Regions from separate parts of the Actinophytocola sp. genome, predicted to be linked through region 2. Evidence: riboswitches for the same ligand, from Rfam matches in the RefSeq annotation. Region 2 holds a riboswitch; the other holds the start of a gene.

Region 1 (6,982 bases), on a different contig from region 2:
CCGGCGCTGCTGCTCGGCCAGAACGGCGCGGGGGACAAGGGCGGCGAGCCGGGCGTGTTCGGCACGCTGAACCTGCCGACCGAGGTGGTCTCCAGCGAGTTCCTCCGGATGAGCGGCGCGAAGTTCTCGACCTCGCGCGGCACGGTCATCTACGTCAACGACTTCCTGCGCGAGTTCGGTCCGGACAGCCTGCGCTACTTCATCTCGGTCGGCGGGCCGGAGACCCAGGACGTCGACTTCACGTGGGAGGAGTTCGTCCGGCGGATCAACTTCGAGCTGGCCAACGAGTGGGGCAACCTGGTCAACCGGTCGGTCTCGATGGCGCACCGCAACGTCGGCGCGATCCCGCGGCCGGCCGCGCCACAGGCCGCCGACGAGGAGCTGAAGGCGCTGTCCCGCAACGCCTTCGACGTCGTCGGCGCCCACCTGCGCCGGTCGCGGTTCAAGCAGGCGATCGGCGAGGCGATGCGCGTGGTCGGCGCGGCCAACAAGTACATCTCCGACCAGGAGCCGTGGAAGCGCAAGGACGACCCGGAGCGGCGGGACACGATCCTGCACACCGCGCTGCAGGTCGTGCAGGACGCCAACACGCTGCTGACGCCGTTCCTGCCGCACGCCGCGCAGAAGGTGCACGAGGCGCTCGGCGGGACAGGCGTCTGGGCGGCCCAGCCGGAGCTGCGCGAGGTCGAGGACCTCGACGTGGCCGGCCGGATGAACCCGATCCTCACCGGTGACTACGCGGCCGAGCAGGCCCGCTGGGAGTCCACCCCGGTCGAGGTCGGCCGTCCGCTGGAGAAGCCGACCCCGCTGTTCGCCAAGCTCGACCCGAAGCTGGGCGAGACCGGGCCGTCCTGGGCACCCATCTCGTAATGGCCAGGCGTCAAGGGGGCGTGAGCGAGAGCGATGGAGCGTACGCCGTCTGGACTGACGAGCAGCGCAGGCGTGAGGAACGAACGCCGAGCAGCGCAGGAGGGAAGACGGCGTGTTAGCGACTGAGCGAAGCGAACCATGAGACAGCCGCTGCCGCCCGCGCCGCCGCTCCCCGGGCCGATCGTGGACGCCCACACGCACCTGGACGCGTGCGGGGCCAAGGACGCGGCCGACGTGACCGCGATGGTCGACCGCGCCGCCGCCGTGGGCGTGGGCCGGGTCGTCACGGTTGGCGACGACCTGGCAGCCGCTCAGTGGGCCGCTGCGGCCGCGACGTGGGACCCGCGGGTGTTCGCCGCCGTGGCGGTCCATCCGACGCGCACGGCGGCGTTCTCGGACGCGGATCGCGCCGCGGTCGAGGAGCTGGCCCGCGAGCCGCGCGTGGTGGCCGTCGGCGAGACCGGGCTGGACTACTACTGGGACTACTCGCCCCCGGCGGCGCAGCAGGAGGCGTTCCGCTGGCACATCGACCTCGCGAAGCGGGTCGGCAAGCCGCTGATGATCCACGACCGGGACGCGCACGAGGACATCTACCGGGTCCTCGAGGAGGAGGGGCCGCCGGAGACGGTGGTGTTCCACTGCTTCTCCGGCGATGCCGAGTTCGCGCGGCGATGCGTGGCACGCGGGTACGTGCTGTCGTTCGCCGGAACCGTGACATTTCGCAATGCGCGGGCACTTCGTGAGGCCGTGGCCGACGTTCCCACTTACCAGTTGTTGGTGGAGACCGACGCGCCCTTCCTGACGCCCCACCCGTTTCGCGGGCGGCCCAACGAGCCGCACGGCGCTGCGTACACGATCATGGACATTGCGCAGTTCACGGCTTTGGATCTGGCCGAGCTGTGTGCGGCCGTAAATTCCAACGCGGAGCGGATCTTCGGCCTGTCGGATGCTACCCATGGTGATTTCGGTGGCTACGACTCGTGATCACTGCGATGAACGGGCGATTGGCGCTGCTCCATCGGTGGAGTGACCGGCATCACGACTCGCCACGCGATGTTTGCGCAACCTGCCAGTCACCGTTACTGTCCCGTGACCGTAGCCGGGACAAAACCGTTCCGGTGCCCAAGGCTAGGCCAAGGTACGTCGGGGCGGCCGTCTTCGAGACGGTCATGGGATGGCCGACGGCCGAGGGAATGTCGTAACGGAACGAAGCGCGTCGGCCGCGCAGTAGTTGGGCTCGGCCACGGCCTTCTGGAGGTATCGACTCTGTGAGCGGAAACAGATCCGGCGATTTCGGCGGTTCTACGGGCAGCGGCTTCGCGGACACCGACTGGTTCACCCCGGTCAACGCCCGCGCCGCGGCCAGCACCGCGGTCCTGGATGAGGACTTCCGCGTGTGGCGCTCGGAGTTCCCCGACTTCTACGACGACTTCGGTGGTTCGGGCCTCGACGGCTACTCGGGCTCGCTGACCATCACGCCGAACGACGTGCGCACGGCGCTCGGCCCGCAGGCCGACGAGCTGATGGCGTACGCGAACGTCGACGTCGACGAGCTCATCCAGCTGATCAACGCCGAGACCACCGTCCTGCCGATCATCCCGGACGCGCTGTCCGGCGATCGGGTCCGCGCGCTGCCGATGACCGAGGACGAGGTTCCGCCCGAGGTCGCGACCGGCGTCAAGCGGTGGAAGAAGTCGGTCCTCAAGGCGACGATCGCCTCGATCCTGGTCTCGCTGATCGGCGGCGGTGCCGCGGCGATCGCGATGAACAAGTCGGTCACGGTCGACGTCGACGGCCAGGCTCACCAGGTCAACACCTACGCCGACACGGTCGGCGAGGTGCTGGAGAACGAGGGCCTCAACGTCGGCTCGCACGACTCGCTGTCCCCGTCGCCGGCCGCCAGCATCGACGACGGCGGCACGATCGTCCTGCAGCGCGGGCGCCAGCTCCACCTGACCATCGACGGCGAGAAGCGCGATTTCTGGGTGCGCGCGACCACCGTCGAGGACGCGTTGAAGCAGATCAACCTGTCCGCCGAGGGCGCGTGGATGTCGGCGGGGATGGACAGCGAGGTGCCGCTGAACGGCATGGCGCTGGAGATCAAGACCCTCAAGAACATCACGCTGTTCGACGGCGGCAACAAGCCGAAGGCGCTGCAGACCACGGCGGTGACGGTCGACGAGCTGGTCAAGGAGCTCGAGCTCAAGCTGGGCCCCGACGACAGGATCACGCCTCGCGGGAACCTGAAGGTCACCGACGGTGCCGAGGTGCGGATCACCCGTAACGGCGTGACCGTGGTGAACCGGACGGAGAAGGTCAAGCCTCCGGTGCAGGAGGTCGAGGACCCGAACGCGTTGGAGGGCACCGAGGTCGTGCTCGACCCGGGCGCGCCGGGCGAGCGGATCGCGACCTACCGGCTCACGGTGAAGAACGGCGAGGAGATGGCCCGGGTCGAGATCGGCTCGAAGATCACCAAGCAGCCGAAGGCGAAGGTCGTCCGGGTCGGCACGAAGGAGCCGCCGCAGCCGGTGATCTCCGATGGCGCGGTCTGGGACCAGCTCGCGGAGTGCGAGTCCGGCGGCGACTGGGCGATCAACACGGGCAACGGCTACTACGGTGGCCTACAGTTCGACCAGAGCACGTGGCTCTCGAACGGCGGCGACCAGTACGCCCCGCTGCCGCACCAGGCGACCCGCGAGCAGCAGATCGCGATCGCCACCAAGGTCCGCGACGACCGCGGCGGCTACGGTGCCTGGCCCGCCTGCTCCTCCAAGCTTGGCCTGCCCACGTAGATTCCTTTTTGGACACCCCGAGCCCGGACTCGCCTCCCCGAGTCCGGGCTCGGCCCCTGTCCGGGCCCGTCTAGGCTCCTCGAAGTGAGTGACCGTGACGGGGACAGCGCCCTGCTCGGCCCGGCCGACGTCCGGCGCCTGGCCGCCGACCTCGGCATCCGACCCACCAAGAAGCTCGGCCAGAACTTCGTGCACGACCCCAACACCGTCCGCCGCACCGTGGCCGCCGCGCGGCTCACGCCGGACGACGTCGTGGTCGAAGTGGGCCCGGGGCTCGGCTCGCTCACCCTCGCCCTGCTGCCCGCCTGCCGCGCCGTGCACGCCGTCGAGGTCGACCCCGTCCTCGCCGGGCAGCTCCCGCGTACGGTCGAACGACGCGCACCCGGACTGAGCGGCAGGCTGCACGTCATCGAGGACGACGCCGTCCGGATCAGCGCCGACCGGTTCCCCGAGAAGCCGACCGCCCTCGTCGCCAACCTGCCCTACAACGTCTCCGTCCCCGTCGTCCTGCACCTGCTCGCCGAGCTGCCGACCCTGAACAAGGCGCTCGTCATGGTCCAGGCCGAGGTCGCCGACCGGATGGCAGCCGGCCCCGGCTCGAAGGTCTACGGCGTTCCCAGTGTCAAGATCGCCTGGTACGCCACCGCGAAACGGGTCGCCACGGTCCCGCGCACGGTCTTCTGGCCCGTGCCCAACGTCGACTCCGCGCTCGTCCTGCTCGAACGCCACGACGAGCCACGGGCGAACAGGAAAGAGGTCTTCCGGCTCGTCGACGCCGCCTTCGCCCAGCGCCGCAAGACGCTGCGGGCCGCGCTCGCCGGCTGGGCCGGGTCCGCCGAGCGGGCCGCCGAGCTGCTCACCGCGGCCGGCATCGATCCGGGCTCGCGAGGCGAACGACTCACGGTGGACGACTTCTCGACGGTCGTGGCCGCCGCCGCGCGGTGACCCTACGCTGACTGTGACTTGGCAGATATCTGACCAGGTATGGCCGTCGTGACGGTTGCACTTGGCGGGGTTCGTCAGGTTGACTACAGAGGAATTCCATCCCGAGCGGCCGAGAGACCTGGCTCCGAGACGCCGCAGCAACCACCCACCGCGGGCAGGTGCTACCGCCAGGATCGATGGAGGAGTGAGAGATGGTCATGCTGACCACCAGGCGGGTCATCGACCAGTGCCGGCGCACGGTCACGGGTTGTCGTCGCTGACTTCTACCAGCTGACGCCCCACCATCGCCCGAACCCGGGCAGACCGAACACGCAACCCACCGCTTCACACGAGCGGTCATCGCGCCTGGACTGGAGCACATCGTGATCACCTTGGAGAACCTCAGCAAGTCCTTCCGAAGTACGTCGGGCTCGGTCGTGGCCCTCGACGACGTCACCCTCGACGTTCCGACCGGCGTGATCGCCGGCGTCGTCGGCCCCGCGGGAGCCGGCAAGTCCACCCTCGCCCGGGTGCTGTCGCTGCGCGAGCGCCCGGACAGCGGCGTGTTCCGCCTCGACGGGCTCAACACCGGCACCCTCGACGAGCGCACCCTGCGCCTCGCCCGCTCGCGGATCGGCGTCGTCCCCTCCGGCGGCTCGCTGCTCGCCCAGCGCACCGCCGCCGGCAATGTCGCGCTGCCGCTGGAGCAGGCCGGCATGGACGGCCCGAAGCGCCGCGAGCGGGTCGGCAGGGTGCTCGACCTCATCGGCCTCACCCGCCAGGCCGCCACCTACCCCGCGGAGCTCAGCCCGGGCCAGCGCCAGCGCGTCGCCGTGGCCCGCGCGCTCGTCGGCGACCCGGCCGTCGTGCTCGCCGACGACCCGACCGCCGACCTCGACGAGGACGGCGCCGCCGGTGTGCTCGCCGTGCTCGACCGGGCCCGTGCGGAGCTCGGCGTCACGGTGCTCGTCGCCACCCAGGACACCAGCGTGGTCCGCCGCATCGCCGACGACGTCGCCGTCCTGGAGCACGGCCGGCTGCTGGAGAGCGGCCGGATCCTGGAGCTGATCCGCGACCCGGACAGCCTGGTCGCCCAGGCCGTGCTGCCGGCCATCGACCCCGACGCGCGCGGCGACTACCCGCGCGTCGCGGACGTCGTGCTCATCGGCTTCGCGGCGATCGGCTCACTGCTGCCCGAGGCCACCAGCCGGTTCGGCACGGACATCTCCGTGATCGGTGGCGGCGTGACCCGCATCGGTGAGACCCCGGTCGCGCGCTTCCGGGTCGGCCTGTCCGGTGAGCGGACCGACTCCGCACTCGGCTGGCTCGCCGAGCGCGGCGGCGCGGTCCGCCAGCTCGCCCGGGGCCCGCGCGGGGTGGTAGCGGCCTGACGCGGCGGACGGGCCGGCAGGGCCTGGAAGGACGCCTTACGGACACTCAACGTCCGGATGGCGTCCTTCCAGGCGTAGCCCCGCAGGGCGTGGACGGGCGGCCGCCGCGCGGTACGCAGCACGTAGCTCGGCGGTGACCGCGTCGGGCTCGGATCGCAGCCGTGTCGGCAGAGTCTGCACGACGACCACTCCAGCCGCGGCGTAACGGGAGTTCCGCGCAACGGTTCTGGCATAGTCGTCGCGGGAGAAGTGAAACGCGAACGAGTCGATCTCCCAGGCCATCCCGACCTCATCCGCCCAGCCGTCGGGAGTGGCGATGTACCGCCCGTCCGGGCAACGCAACACCACGTTCCATTCGAGTGTTGGCAATCCCGTGCGCGCCCAGACCCGCATCGCGTCGGCCTCGGCGATCGACCGGGCGCCGCCCTCGATGTCCTTCAGCACCTCCCGCACCACAGCGGTGCCCCGCCTGCTGCCTCGCTCCATCTCATACCTCAACCAACCGGGCCGAACGCGGCCACGCTGCACCGCCTCGCTGACCAGCGCGCTCACCGGCTCGACAGCCCTGAGTCGCCGGCAAGTGTCCAGCACCGCCCGATCGAGTGGCGCGACCGGAACATCATGGCGGGTAACCGACTCGGGCATCCGTACCGTGCGTTCGACGATGACGTAGTCGCTCCCGTGCACCTTTCGTCCGTGCGGCACCAACAGGTGAACGCGCCGTTCGTCGGGCACGTTGACCAACCCATGACGACGACAGGCCTCTACGCCGGTCACGATCGCATCGGGACCGCCGTATAGCAGCGCCGCCGACACCTGTTGCCGCCACGTTGGTGCCGCATCCGACAACAAGACGACGCCAGGCAGGAGTCGTCGCCACGGTCCACCGGGAACGCACCGTCGGTAAACGGTCCGCTCCGGCACCCCGAGCGAGACGAGAGTCGCCGCCTTGATCGCACCATCGCGGCTCGCGACGAGGAGCTCGTCACGCCGCTTGGCCCATCC
Region 2 (6,982 bases):
CGCACCGACACGATCTCCTTCGCCGAGGGGCTGGGCCTGCTGTCCCAGATCGGGCTGTTCGTCCTGCTGGGGCTGTTCATGTCGCCCGGCCGGCTCCTCGACGCGGTCGTGCCCGGCCTCGTCGCGGGCGCGGTCGTGACGCTGCTCGGGAGACCGCTGTCGGTGATCGTGTCGTTGGCGCCGTTCCGCATGCCATGGCGGGAACAGGCGTTCGTGTCCTGGGCCGGGTTGCGCGGCGCCGTGCCGATCGTGCTCGCGATGATCCCGCTGACCGAGGGCCTGCCCGGTGCGAATCTCCTGGTCGACGGGGTGTTCGTGCTGGTGATCGTGCTGACCCTGGTGCAGGGGAGCACCCTGCAGCTGGTCGCGTCCATGCTGGGCCTGGGCCGCGGCGCCCGCTCCCAGGAGATCCACGTGGACGCCGCGCCGCTCGACGAGCTCGGTGCCGCGCTGCTGCAGGTCCGCATCCCGAAGGGGTCCAAGATGCACGGCGTCTACCTGCGTGAGCTGCGCCTGCCGATCGGCGCGACGGTCAGCCTGCTCGTCCGCGACGGCGTCGGCCACACGCCGGCTCCGGGCACCCGGTTGCAGGAGCACGACCAGTTGCTGGTGGTCGCGACCGAGCGGGTGCGTACGGCGACCGAGCACCGAATCCGCGCGGTCGACCGCGCCGGCCGGTACGCGCGCTGGATGGGCGAGACCGGCAAAGAGCCCTGACGGGCCAAAACTGGCAAACGTCACCGCCGAACGACGGTGCCCGCGGCCCGTTTCCGCCGCATACCTTCGGACTGTCGCGAGTGCCGAACCTAGCGAGAGGCGCGGGACAGTGACGGTCAGGCTGACGACCACGCGGACGACGCGGAACCGGGTCATCGCGTCGTTGGCCACGATCGCACTGGTGGTCGGTCTGGTCGTGACCGCACCGGGCGCGTCGGCGAGCGGGAACCGCGAGTCCCTCTTCCCGGCGTTCGGCCTGCCGTTCGCGCCGGGCCAGTCCGCCGGCTCGGCCGGCATTCACTCCGACGACGGCGCGACCGGCCCGAAGAACGCCATCGACCTGACGCCCTCCGACGGCATCGTGCGTGCGCCGCTCGACGGCACCGTCCACATCTGGCAGTGCCCGGGTGGCCCCTGGGTCACGATCGACCACGTGGAGGGCTGGCGTACCGGGTACTACCACATGGAGAATATCGAGGTGGCGGACGGACAGCAGGTCGCGCCGGGCACCGTGCTCGGCACGATCGGCAACGCCCTGCCGTGTGGTGGCAGCAGCAGCGGCGCGCACGTGCACTTCACCCTGTGGCTGCTGACCGCGTCGCCGGCCGAGGTCGCCGCCGAGCCCGCCGCCGGCGGCGACTGGCACGGCGTGTCCTACGAGACGCTGTCCTCCGACGTCGCCGCCGTGGTCGGCGAACCGGTCGACGGCAAGGCGTTCGGCGGCTGGCAGTTCTTCGAGGCCGCCACGCAGTACTCCGGCCACGCGGTCCGGCGGAGCGACGGCTGGGTCGTGCCGTTCCCGGGGACGTTCCTGTACGGCTGAGGTGTCACTCCGTCAGCATGCTGATCTGGCGGATCTTGTTGGTCGCGTCCAGGGCGGCCACCTTGTATGACTCGGCGAGCGTCGGGTAGTTGAACACCGTGTCCACGAGGTAGTCGATCGTGCCGCCGCAGCCCATCACCGCCTGTCCGATGTGGACCAACTCGGTGGCGCCGGTGCCGAACACGTGCACGCCCAGCAGCGAGCGGTCCTGCGGGGACACGAGCAGCTTCAGCACCCCGTAGGAGTCGCCGATGATCTGCCCGCGGGCGAGCTCGCGGTAGCGGGAGACGCCGACCTCGAACGGCACCCGCTGCTCGGTCAGCTCGTCCTCGGTGCGGCCGATGTAGCTGATCTCGGGGATCGTGTAGATCCCGATCGGCTGCAGCTCGTGCATCTCGTGCACCGGCTCGCCGCACGCGTGGTGGGCCGCGAGCCGGCCCTGCTCCATCGACGTGGCCGCGAGCGCGGGGAAGCCGATCACGTCCCCGACCGCGTAGATGTGCTCGACCTCGGTGCGGAACGTGCCGTCGACCTTGATCCGGCCGCGCCTGTCCGCCGCCAGCCCGGCCGCGGGCAGGTCGAGGTGGTCGGTCATGCCCTGTCGGCCGGCGGAGTACATCACCATGTCGGCGGGGATCTTCTTGCCGCTCTCCAGGGTCGTGACCGTGCCGTTCTTGTGCCGCTCCACGGCGGCCACGGTCTCGCCGAACCGGAACGTCACCGCGAGGTCGCGCAGGTGGTACTTGAGTGCCTCGATCACCTCGGTGTCGCAGAACTCGAGCATCCGCATCCGCTGCTCGATCACCGTGACCTTGGTCCCCAGGGCGGCGAACATCGACGCGTACTCGATGCCGATCACCCCGGCGCCGACCACGATCATCGACCGCGGGATCCGCTCCAGCCCGAGGATCCCGTCCGAGTCGATGATCGTCTGCGCGTCGAAGTCCACACTGGACGGGCGGGCCGGGCAGGTCCCGGTGGCGATCACGATCTTGTCCGCGGACACCGAGCGCTCCTGTCCGCTGCCGTCGGAGACCTGGACCGTGTGCGGGTCGGTGAACCGGCCCAGGCCGGGCAGCACCGAGACGCCGTTGCGGGACAGCTGGCTGCGGATCACGTCGACCTCACGGCCGACGACGTGGCTCGTCCGGGCGGTCAGGTCGCCGATCGTGATCTCCTCCTTGACCCGGTAGCTCTGGCCGTACAGCTCACGCTGGCTCATGCCGGTCAGGTAGAGGACGGCCTCGCGCAGGGTCTTGGACGGGATGGTGCCGGTGTTGATGCAGACGCCGCCGATCATGTTGCGCCGCTCGATCAGCCCCACCTCGGCGCCGAGCTTGGCGGCCGCGATCGCGGCCTTCTGTCCCCCGGGTCCCGAGCCCAGCACCAGCACATCGAAGTCAGTCATGGGGGGAGTGTGTCAAGCACGGTGGCGGTTGGACAGTTCCGGGCCGGATCGGCTACCTTCGGGCGCGAAGGTCATGAGTGCCAGCGTCAAGCCCCGGCTTGCTGGCCGGCAACCCTCCAACCGCGGTGGGGTGCCCCGGGTGAGGACCAGGCCCTCCGCGAGGTGCGGGTGGGCAAGCGCGGGCCCCGGGGCGGGGCCCCGACCCCGGAGGCTTCACGATGACGCTCGCCATCCCACATGTCCGACCCGTGTCCGGCGGCCTGCCCGGCCCGATTCCGCCCGTCGTCGGCGCGCGGCTGACCGTGCCGCTGGTGGACGGTCGCCGGGTGCCGTACGCGAACCTCGACCACGCCGCGAGCGCGCCCTGCCTTGCGGCGGTCCGCGACGCGGTCGACGAGCTGTTGCCCTGGTATGCCAGCGTGCACCGCGGCGCGGGCCTCGCCTCGCAGGTGTCCACAAAGGTCTATGAGCGGGCGCGCGAGGTGGTGCGCCGGTTCGTCGGGGCGCGGCGGACCGACGCCGTGGTGTTCACCCGCAACACGACCGACGCGCTGAACCTGCTGGCCCGCGCGCTGCCGCGAACAGGTGGGACCGGCACGTCGGTGGTGCGGTTCGACACCGACCACCACGCCGCACTGCTGCCGTGGCGCGGGCCGCTGGTCCGGCACATCTCGTCGGTCGGCTCGCTCGACCGCGCCCTGCAAGACTGCCCGACCGGGCCGCGGCTCGTGGTGGTGACCGGTGCGTCGAACGTGACCGGCGAGCTGTGGCCGGTGGCCGACGTCGCCGCGATCGCCCGCCACCACGGCGCCCGCATCGTGCTCGACGCCGCGCAGTTGGCCCCGCACCGTCCGGTCGACGTCCGCGCGCTGGACGTGGACTACGTCGTGCTGTCCGGGCACAAGCTGTACGCGCCGTTCGGTGCCGGCGCGCTCGTCGGGCGGGCGGACTGGCTGCGAGCGGCGGACCCGTACCTGGCCGGCGGGGGCGCGACGTCGCTGGTGGCCGACCGGGACTCGCGCCTCGCGGTGTCCTGGTCGACGGGCCCGGAGCGGCACGAGGCCGGCACGCCGAACGTGGTCGGCGCGCACGCGCTCGCGGTGGCGTGCGAGACGCTGGGCCGGCACTGGGACGCGATCATCGCGCACGAGCGTGCGCTGCTGACGCGGCTGCGGGCGGGGCTCGCCGGCGTGCCGGGCCTGCGTGAGCTGTCCCTGCTCGGCGGCGACCGGGTGGGCGTGGTGAGCTTCGCGGTCGACGGCCAGGACCCGGGTCTGCTGGCGGCGGCGCTGTCGGCCGAGCACGGCATCGGCGTGCGGGACGGCGCGTTCTGCGCCCACATCGCGACCCGCCGCCTGCTCGCCTCGGCCGGCGCCACGGGTACTCGCGCGCTGCGGGCGAGCCTCGGCCTGGGCAGCACCGCCGAGCACGTCGACCGTCTCGTCGGCGCGCTGCGCTCGCTGGTCACGCACGGCCCGGCGGCGGACTACGAGCAGGTGGACGGCCGCTGGACCCCCGCGCCCGACCCGCGTCCGCTGCCGCCGTTGCTGGCCGCGCTTTAGTCTGGCGGCGCGGCAACGCCCCCGCCGAGGCGCTGGACCGGCTCCGCGAGGCCGCGCAGACCATCGCCTCGATGCGTCGTGCTTGTCGTGATCAACGAGCCGATGCGGCTGACCGGCAGCGGCGACGTCGACCTGCTCGACCTCCGGCCGGGGCGGCGTACGTGAGTGGTTGCTGACCACCCGGTTTCGCCGACCATGGACAATGGCCCGGTGAGCGACGAGACCAGTACCGACGCGGAGCAGCCGGGTCGTACCGACACCGAGCAGCCGCCCCCACCCGAACCGTCCCGGCCGCCCCGCCGCGGCTGGCTGTTCGCGGTCGTGGCGCCGGTGGTGCTGGCCGCCGACATCGTCACGAAGATCATCGCCGTCGCGGCCCTCGAGGGGCAGGCACCGGTGCGGGTGCTCGGCGGGCTGTTCTACCTGCAGCTCGTGCGCAACCCCGGCGCCGCGTTCAGCATGGCCACCGGGATGACGTGGGTGCTCACGCTCATCGCGGTGGGCGTTGTCATCGCGATCATCTGGATCATGCCCAAGCTGCGCTCCATCGGCTGGGCCGTCGGGCTCGGCCTGGTGCTCGCCGGTGCGCTGGGCAACCTCATCGACCGCTTCCTCCGCGCGCCCGGCCCGCTGCGCGGCCACGTCGTCGACTTCCTCTCGCCGTTCGCCCCCAACGGCGACGTCTTCCCGGTGTTCAACGTCGCCGACTCGTCCATCGTCTGCGGCGGCGCGCTCATCGTGGTCATGGCCCTGCTCGGCCGCGACTACGACGGCACGTCGACGAAGGACAGGACGCCGAAGGACAGGACGCCGAAGGACGCGACGCCGAAGGACCCGATGCCGAAGGACGCGGCGGACACCGAGGACACGATCAACGCGAAGGAAGAGCCCGCGAAGGACACGGACGCGTGACCGCTCGCACCCTTCCGGTCCCCGACGGGCTGGACGGCATGCGGGTCGACGCCGGGCTGGCCAAGCTGCTCGGCCTGTCCCGTACCGCGGTCGCCGCCCTCGCCGAGTCCGGCGACGTGAGCCTCGACGGCAGGCCCGCCGGCAAGTCCGACCGGCTCGTCGCGGGCGCCTGGCTCGAGGTGACCCTGCCCGAGCCGGAGCAGCCCGTGCCCGTGCGCGCCGAGCCCGTGCCCGGCATGACGGTCCTGCACGAGGACGACGACATCATCGTGGTGGACAAGCCGGTCGGCGTCGCGGCGCACCCGAGCCCCGGCTGGACCGGTCCGACCGTCGTCGGCGGGCTGGCCGCGGCCGGCATGCGGGTGTCGACCTCCGGTGCGGCCGAGCGGCAGGGGGTGGTGCATCGGCTGGACGTCGGCACCACCGGCGTGATGGTCGTGGCCAAGAGCGAGCACGCGTACACCGTGCTCAAGCGCGCCTTCAAGGACCGCACCGTCGAGAAGGGTTACCACGCGCTCGTCCAGGGCCACCCCGACCCGACCGACGGCACCATCGACGCGCCGATCGACCGGCATCCCAGGCACGACTACAAGTTCGCCGTCGTCGCGGCCGGCCGGCCGAGCGTCACGCACTACCGCACGCTGGAGGCGTTCCGCGCGGCGACGCTCGTCGAAGTCCGGCTGGAGACCGGGCGAACCCACCAGATCCGGGTGCACTTCGCGGCGCTGCGCCACCCGTGCGTCGGCGACCTGACCTACGGCGCCGACCCCGTGCTCGCGAAGCGTCTGGGCCTGACCCGCCAGTGGCTGCACGCCCGCCTCCTGGGCTTCGACCACCCGGCCGACGGCCGCCGGGTCGAGTTCACCAGTGAGTACCCGGACGACCTACGCAAGGTCCTGGATCTGCTGGCCGACGGATGATTCTGTGCGTGTTTGGCGCGTATGCCACCGATCCTGGGAGGTTTTCGCGTACCTTGTCGGGAACACGCGGGTACGAGGTGATGCCATGACACCCCTTGTGTCGACCCCCAGATCGAATCAGGCCGAGGGCTTCGCAACCGCACCTCAGGGGAACGTGACGTAAGCCAGCCACACGTACGTGACCAGGCAGAACTTTTCGTCCTTCAACGGGACCAACACATCGAATTCCGGGGAGGCGGAGCAGTCGTGACCGAGCGAGACGACCACTTATCGGAGGGCTTCCTCGTCGACGGCGTGGCGCCGTCGGTGATCGGCGGCGAGGACGGTCCGCACCCGGTGGGGGAGGACCTGGACTACGAGCCGCCGCGCCGCCGTGAGCCGCCGACGACGCCGATCCCCGCACAGGACAGGGTTCCGCGCGGGATGCGGAACCCCATGCAGAACCCGGTGCAGAGCCAGCAGACGCAGGGTCAGACGTGGGGTCCGGAGCGCGGCCAGGCGCAGGAGCGCAAGGGCTGGCTGGGCCGCATGTTCGGCCGCGAGTAGCCGGCGGATCAGTCGTCGATCGTCCAGGTGAGGGTTCGGGACTCCTCGTCCGGGCGGGGGCTCCAGCGCACCGAGGCGATCTCGGTCCGCTCGG

What was found. Region 2 has a riboswitch for S-adenosylmethionine ahead of ACRDTB_RS24375 (aminotransferase class V-fold PLP-dependent enzyme). Riboswitches for the same ligand answer to the same signal wherever they lie in the genome.
Region 1: it holds a riboswitch for S-adenosylmethionine, as region 2 does, so the genes downstream of both, ACRDTB_RS24650 (methionine ABC transporter ATP-binding protein) here and ACRDTB_RS24375 (aminotransferase class V-fold PLP-dependent enzyme) in region 2, are expected to answer to the same signal.

The regions. Positions count from the first base shown of each region.
Region 1 covers NZ_JBOHGB010000088.1:8,184-15,165, reverse strand. Annotated here, with positions in the region: gene metG (methionine--tRNA ligase) at 1-870, shown strand, start outside; gene ACRDTB_RS24665 (TatD family hydrolase) at 1,009-1,854, shown strand; gene ACRDTB_RS24660 (transglycosylase family protein) at 2,139-3,662, shown strand; gene rsmA (16S rRNA (adenine(1518)-N(6)/adenine(1519)-N(6))-dimethyltransferase RsmA) at 3,747-4,607, shown strand; SAM riboswitch class I at 4,701-4,790, shown strand; gene ACRDTB_RS24650 (methionine ABC transporter ATP-binding protein) at 4,970-5,977, shown strand; gene ACRDTB_RS24645 (hypothetical protein) at 6,014-6,982, opposite strand, start outside.
Region 2 covers NZ_JBOHGB010000086.1:9,189-16,170, forward strand. Annotated here, with positions in the region: gene ACRDTB_RS24360 (potassium/proton antiporter) at 1-717, shown strand, start outside; gene ACRDTB_RS24365 (M23 family metallopeptidase) at 827-1,540, shown strand; gene sthA (Si-specific NAD(P)(+) transhydrogenase) at 1,545-2,948, opposite strand; SAM riboswitch class IV at 3,018-3,133, shown strand; gene ACRDTB_RS24375 (aminotransferase class V-fold PLP-dependent enzyme) at 3,167-4,510, shown strand; gene lspA (signal peptidase II) at 4,721-5,422, shown strand; gene ACRDTB_RS24385 (RluA family pseudouridine synthase) at 5,419-6,342, shown strand; gene ACRDTB_RS24390 (hypothetical protein) at 6,589-6,888, shown strand; gene ACRDTB_RS24395 (AsnC family protein) at 6,897-6,982, opposite strand, start outside.